DNA from 3 places in the Janthinobacterium sp. 35 genome. Region 2 is predicted to be linked to each of the others. Evidence: predicted binding sites of a transcription regulator. Region 2 holds the regulator's gene; each other region holds the start of a gene.

Region 1 (2,270 bases), 2.6 Mb from region 2:
AGCGGGGATAGTAACAGGCAGGCGAGGATCAGCAGTTTGGGGAGGAGCTGCATGTGCGTTCCAAAGAATGACTGCACGGGGGCGTATGCTGCCCCCAAGGGCGACGACTGGGGTCGGACCCTCAGGGTCCGACCCCGGCAGTTGCTGCTGGGTTAAATATCAGCTCCTACAACTTCTGCTTGCCCTCATTGCCCTTGATAAACGGGCTCCACGGCTGGGCGCGGATCGGTTCCTTGGTTTTCCACACGACGTTGAATTGCCCATCGGCCTTGATCTCGCCGATCATCACGGGCTTGTGCAAGTGGTGGTTCGTCGCATCCATGGTCAAGGTGAAGCCCGATGGCGCCTTCACGCTCTGGCCGGCCATGGCGGCGATCACCTTGTCCGTGTCCGTCGACTTGGCTTTTTCCACGGCTTGCGCCCACATGTGAATGCCCACATAGGTCGCTTCCATGGGGTCGTTCGTCACCACCGAACCCGCGTTCGGCAGCTTTTGCGCCACCGCATACGTTTTCCACTGCTTGATGAAGGCTGTATTCACAGGGTTCTTGACGGATTCAAAGTAATTCCACGCCGCCAGGTGACCAAGCAAGGGTTTGGTATCGATGCCGCGCAGCTCTTCCTCGCCCACGGAAAACGCGACGACGGGCACATCCGTCGCTTTCAAGCCCGCATTGCCCAGTTCCTTGTAGAACGGCACGTTGGAATCGCCATTGATGGTGGAAATGACGGCCGTCTTGCCGCCCGTGGAAAACTTCTTGATATTGGCGACGATGGTTTGATAGTCGGCATGGCCAAATGGCGTGTAGACCTCGCTGATATCGCTATCCTTGACCCCTTTGCTTTTCAGGAAGGCGCGCAAGATCTTGTTGGTGGTGCGCGGATACACATAGTCCGTGCCCAGCAGTACGAAACGCCTGGCGCCGCCGCCATCCTTGCTCATCAGGTATTCCACCGCCGGGATCGCCTGCTGGTTCGGTGCGGCGCCCGTATAAAACACATTCTTTTCCAGCTCCTCGCCCTCGTATTGCACCGGGTAAAACAGCAGGCTGTTGAGTTCCTTGAAGACAGGTAAAACCGATTTGCGCGAGACAGACGTCCAGCAGCCAAACACCACGGCCACTTTATCCTGCGCCACCAGCTGGCGCGCTTTTTCCGCAAACAAAGGCCAGTTCGATGCGGGATCGACGACGACGGCTTCCAGCTTCTTGCCCAGCACGCCACCCTTGGCATTGATCTCGGCGATCGTCATCAAGGCCACGTCTTTCAGCGATGTTTCGGAAATGGCCATGGTGCCCGACAGGGAGTGCAAGATGCCCACCTTGATGGTGTCGGCGGCCAGGGCCGCCTGCATGGTGGTGGAGGTGGCCAGGGCGAATGCGCCGGCGGCGACCGCTTTCAGGATGATGCGTCGTGACATGGAGACTCCTGTGAATGGTTCGTGGGGGACGGTCTGGGCATACGATGTTGTTAAAGCAGAATGCATGCCAGCAGCACCAAGCGTCTGGCATGGTGCACGCGGCCAGCGCCGCACGAAAAAAAACCTGACTGCACAAGGACTGTGCAGCCAGGTTTCAAATTGCCGTAAAAAGGTGCGCCGGACGCGGCTATCCTTGCACTTTAATCCTTGCGCGGTGTACCTCTCAGGCGGCGCCAGCCCTTGCGGCCCAGCGGGAACAGCAGCACGAACGCGATCAGCCACGGCAGGATATACGCCATGGCCGTGATGGCGTTGGCCACGCCTTCCGACAGGTTTTCCGTGAAATTGCCCAGCGCGCGCTTGACGGGACGCCAGAACGATTGCTTGCCTTCGGCGCTGATGGCCACATTCAGCAAGTCCGTGTCGATGCGCTGCATCAACAGCGCATTGGCCGCCGTCGCCTGCTCCAGTTCCACTTGTACGGTGGCCAGCTCCTTGGTCACTTTGATGAGGGCGTCGACGTTCGCGCCCGAGCGTTTTTCCAGGTCCTGCAATTGCGCCTGATACTGCTTGAGCATGTCCAGGCGTTTCTTGCTGTCGAGCACGGGACGCCCCAGGTCTTCCACCTTGGTGCCCTGGCTAGTGACGTCGCCGCCGGCTGCAACCAGCTCCACGAGCTTCTTGATGCCGGCCGGCTTGGCGCGCATGCTGATGCGCGCATGCACGTAGCGGCCGCCGTCAATGCTCGAATCGAGCAGCAGACAGCCGTTGTCCGTGTCGGCCTTGCAGGCGGCGACCACTCGTTCATACAGGGGCCGCACTTGCGCCTCATGCGTATCGACGTTGACAT
Region 2 (2,270 bases):
CGAGGAGCGCCTGGATAAATTGCTGGCTGACTTGCAGATTGAAAAGTTGCGCGAGAACCAGGCGCTGTCGCTGTCGGGCGGCGAGCGCCGCCGCGTGGAAATCGCCCGCGCGCTGGCGACCGACCCACGTTTCGTGCTGCTCGACGAACCGTTCGCCGGTGTCGACCCGATCGCCGTGATCGAGATCCAGCGCATCGTGCGCTTCTTGAAGGAGCGCAATATCGGCGTGCTGATCACCGACCATAATGTGCGCGAGACGCTGGGTATCTGCGACCGTGCCTACATCATCAACCAGGGCTCGGTGCTGGCGTCGGGACGCCCCGACGACATCATCGCGAACGAGTCGGTACGCCGGGTCTACCTGGGCGAACACTTCCGCATGTGAGCCAATGAAACAATCATTGCAGCTGCGCACTTCGCAGCACCTGGCACTGACGCCGCAGTTGCAGCAATCGATACGCCTGTTGCAATTGTCTACCCTGGAATTGCACCAGGAACTCGAGCAACTGCTGACGGACAATCCCTTGCTCGAGCGCCTCGACGATCCGCTCGACCATTCGCTGCGCCTGCTGTCCGACGGAGCCCTGAGTTCCACGGCCGCGCCGGCCGAAGCGCCGCCCCAGCCGCCAGGCCAGGATGCGCCTGCGGCGCCGGCCGAAGCGGAGACCTTTGACGGCGAGGCGAGCGACAGCCCGGCCGCCGCAGACGGTGGCGACAGCGACTGGAGCGAGGCGAGCCGGGGCAAGGCGCCCGATGACGAAGATTCGCGTCCGCAATTGGAGGCCCATCACTGCACCCTGCGCGAGCACCTGATGGAGCAGATGCGCGTGACGGTGCTCGAGTTGCGCGACCGCGCGCTGGTCGAACTGATCATCGACGCGCTCGACGACAATGGCTACCTGGAAGAGTCGCTCGACGACATCCTGGCGCGCCTGCCGGAAGAGCTGGAAATCGACGCCGACGAGATGCGCACGGCCTTGTCCCTGCTGCAAAGTTTCGATCCGCCCGGCGTGGGTGCGCGCAATGCGTCCGAATGCCTGGCGCTGCAAATCAAGCGTTTGCCGCACGTCGCCATGGTGACGCGGCGCATGGCCCTCGTCATCGTGGAAAAGCACCTGGCCTGGTTTGCCCAGCGCGATTTCAACAAGCTGAAAAAAGCCCTCGATTGCGACGAGGAAGACTTGCGTGAAGCGCAGACGGTGATTCGCCAGTGCAATCCGCATCCGGGCGCCGTGTTCGCCTCGGACGTGTCCGATTACGTGGTGCCCGACGTCGTCGTCAAGCGTGCGCGCAATGGCTGGCAAGTCACCCTGAACAACGACGTCATGCCGCGCCTGCGCGTCAACGCCATGTACGCCAACTTGCTCAAGCAGGGCAAGGGCGAGGGCGCCATGGGCGCACAGTTGCAGGAAGCCAAGTGGCTGATCAAGAATATGCGCCAGCGCTTCGACACGATCCTGCGCGTGGCACAGGCGATAGTAGAAAGACAAAAGAACTTTTTCTCGCATGGGGCCGTTGCCATGCGCCCCCTTGTGCTCCGTGAAATAGCTGATACACTGGGTTTACACGAGAGTACTATCTCGCGGGTAACAACTCAAAAGTACATGCTGACCCCGCACGGCATGTTCGAGTTGAAATATTTCTTTGGTAGCCACGTCGCCACCGAAGCGGGGGGCGAAGCATCATCGACGGCGATACGGGCATTGATCGTGCAACTGACAGGAGCAGAAGACCCTAAAAATCCTTTATCCGACAGTAAGATTGCGGACATGCTGGGGGAACAAGGCATGGTGATTGCGCGACGTACTGTTGCCAAATACCGGGAAGCGTTGAAAATTCCGCCAGTGAGCCTGCGTAAGTGTTTGTAAGTTTTTTTCGGTTCCTCTGCGGGCCGGATAGGATGGACCGCACGAACCCGATCATCTTTAGGAGTGTGTATGAATCTCACCATCAGCGGACATCATCTCGAAGTGACACCAGCCATCCGTGAATACGTACAAACGAAGCTGGAGCGCGTGAAACGTCATTTCGATCAAGTTATCGATATCGCCGTGATTCTGACCGTGGATAACCTCAAAGAGAAAGAAAAACGTCAAAAGGCCGAAGTCAACCTGCGTCTGAGTGGCAAAACTGTCTATGTGGAAAGCCTGGCGCATGACCTGTATGCCGCAATCGATATCCTGATCGACAAGCTGGACAGGCAAGTGATGAAATACAAAACCAAAGTGCAAGGGCACGGTAAAGAGGCGATCAAGCATCTGCCAGACAAC
Region 3 (2,270 bases), 2.8 Mb from region 2:
TGGATTTGTGGGGTCATCGCGGCGGCAAAGTACGGACAGGGAAGGGCATTATATCGCCAGAGTGCGCTAAAAAAATGCTGAGAATTGACCTTTGGCATGCGAAAAACAGATAAGGAGTGCGCGGCAGTCGTGCGCACCCTGGCGCTTGCAGCGTGGTAACCTCATCCTACAAGGAGAAATTCATGAACGATATTACTGCACGCAGCGAACAGTACCGCGGTTTTACGATTTCGGTGACCCCGCAAAAGGACAACGACGATTTATGGGATTTTACCTACCGCCTGCAGCGCGAGGGCGAGAGCGCGGCGCAAGCGATTACGCGCAGCCGCACCCTGGGCGGCTATGCGGCGCCTGAGACGGCTTGCACGGCCGGGATAGAAGTGGCCAGGACGGAAGTGGATAATCTGCTGCGTCCTTGAGCCAGCGTAAATCGTTTAGCCGGAAAGTCAGCCTGACCGTGCGCCGGCGCCTGAAACACGTCGCTAGCGGTCCCGCTTCATGCTACGATTTCCACTATTGAGTCAGTCACAAGGAGGCACCCCATGGAAAACAGTTCTAAAATTCACTATAAAGGCTGGGAAATCGTTCCCCTGGCCGTGCCCACCACCGATGGCAAATGGTCTGCCAGTTGCGACATCGAACGCGCCACTGCGGAAGGCCTGGAAGTATTCGAAGGCTCGACCATGCAGTTCGTGCGCGACGACGAGGATGGCGCCATTGCCGCCGCCTGCGAAGAAGCCGTGCGCCAGATCGACAACATCATCGCCAACCCGCTGGTGCGGCTGGCTTAGCTCCTGAATTTCCAGCAAACCTGCAGCCGGCGCCCGCCGGCTGTTTTTTTATGTGCGCGCCCGCCGTCCCGTCCGGAGTTCCGCCCGGTGGCAGTCCAGCTTGTTTCATGTTTCAATGTTTCAAATGGAATGATTGAAACACATTTGAAACATCGTTGACATGCATCGTGACATGCTTGCTCCCTTGCGTGACACTGCACGCCACGCCGATACATGGCCGTTTCCCCCGTATGGCACTGCGTACTGGCGTCCTTTCCGGGTGGATGCGCGGCCCTGGCACGGCATTTGCAATACTGATGCTCATAGCCACTCCGTGAAACATTCGGGACCATCCGAAACCCATAAGGTGAACACATGACTCAATACTCCGCAGGTGCCGCATTCCGCAAGGCCGTCCAGGAAGAATCCCCGTTGCAAGTCGTCGGCGCCATCAATGCCAACCACGCCTTGCTGGCCAAGCGCGCCGGTTATAAAGCCATTTATTTGTCCGGCGGCGGTGTCGCGGCCGGCTCGCTGGGCTTGCCCGACCTGGGCATTTCCAGCCTGGACGACGTGCTGACCGATATCCGCCGCATCACCGACGTGTGCGACCTGCCGCTGCTGGTCGATGCCGACACGGGCTTCGGTTCGTCGGCCTTCAACGTGGCGCGCACCGTGAAATCGATGATCAAGTTCGGCGCGGCCGGCCTGCATATCGAAGACCAGGTGGGCGCCAAACGCTGCGGCCACCGTCCGGGCAAGGAAATCGTCAGCAAGGAAGAAATGGTCGACCGCATCAAGGCGGCCGTCGATGCGCGCACGGACCCGAACTTCGTCATCATGGCGCGCACCGATGCGCTGGCCGTCGATGGCCTGGAAGCGGCACTGGAACGCGCCGTCGCCTGCGTCGAAGCGGGTGCCGACATGATCTTCCCGGAAGCCATCACGGACCTGGAGATGTATGCCACGTTCGCCAAGGCCGTCAATGTGCCTATCCTGGCCAACATCACGGAATTCGGTTCCACGCCGCTGTTCACGCTGGACGAATTGCGCAGCGCCCACGTGGGCCTGGCCCTGTACCCGCTGTCGGCCTTCCGCGCCATGAACAAGGCGGCCGACAACGTCTACCGCGCCCTGCGCCGCGACGGCACGCAAAAGAATGTCGTCGACACCATGCAGACGCGCATGGAGCTGTATGAATCGATCAACTACCACGACTTCGAGCAAAAGCTCGATGCGCTGTTCGCCGCGCAAAAGAAGTAAGCACCTATACAAGAGCGGGCCTTGGGAGGCCCAGGCCCGCCGCACTGGACTGACAATCATCTTCTGGAGAACACTATGACCGCACCGCAAGTCGCTACTTTCAAGCCTAAAAAATCCGTCGCCCTGTCCGGCGTTACTGCCGGCAACACGGCGCTGTGCTCGGTCGGCAAGACCGGCAACGATTTGCACTACCGCGGCTATGACATCCTGGACGTGGCCGACAGCTGCGAGTTCGAG

The links. The regulator sigma-54, encoded in region 2, starts transcription at its own class of promoters, with help from an activator protein. The targets are predictions, from matches to a motif close to TGGCANGNAANCTGCTTT.
Region 1: urtA (urea ABC transporter substrate-binding protein) is a predicted target of sigma-54. The motif match lies at 1,473-1,490, and genes of this name have one in related genera.
Region 3: prpB (methylisocitrate lyase) is a predicted target of sigma-54. The motif match lies at 1,066-1,083, and genes of this name have one in related genera.

Annotation. Positions count from the first base shown of each region.
Region 1 is NZ_PEFN01000001.1:4,729,960-4,732,229, reverse strand. It holds gene urtB (urea ABC transporter permease subunit UrtB) at 1-53, opposite strand, end outside; gene urtA (urea ABC transporter substrate-binding protein) at 167-1,420, opposite strand; gene CLU93_RS21140 (DUF4349 domain-containing protein) at 1,621-2,270, opposite strand, start outside.
Region 2 is NZ_PEFN01000001.1:2,111,581-2,113,850, reverse strand. It holds gene lptB (LPS export ABC transporter ATP-binding protein) at 1-385, shown strand, start outside; gene CLU93_RS09485 (RNA polymerase factor sigma-54) at 390-1,868, shown strand; gene hpf (ribosome hibernation-promoting factor, HPF/YfiA family) at 1,938-2,270, shown strand, end outside.
Region 3 is NZ_PEFN01000001.1:4,934,281-4,936,550, forward strand. It holds gene CLU93_RS22030 (MBL fold metallo-hydrolase) at 1-17, opposite strand, end outside; gene CLU93_RS22035 (hypothetical protein) at 183-419, shown strand; gene CLU93_RS22040 (hypothetical protein) at 543-791, shown strand; gene prpB (methylisocitrate lyase) at 1,146-2,033, shown strand; gene prpC (bifunctional 2-methylcitrate synthase/citrate synthase) at 2,109-2,270, shown strand, end outside.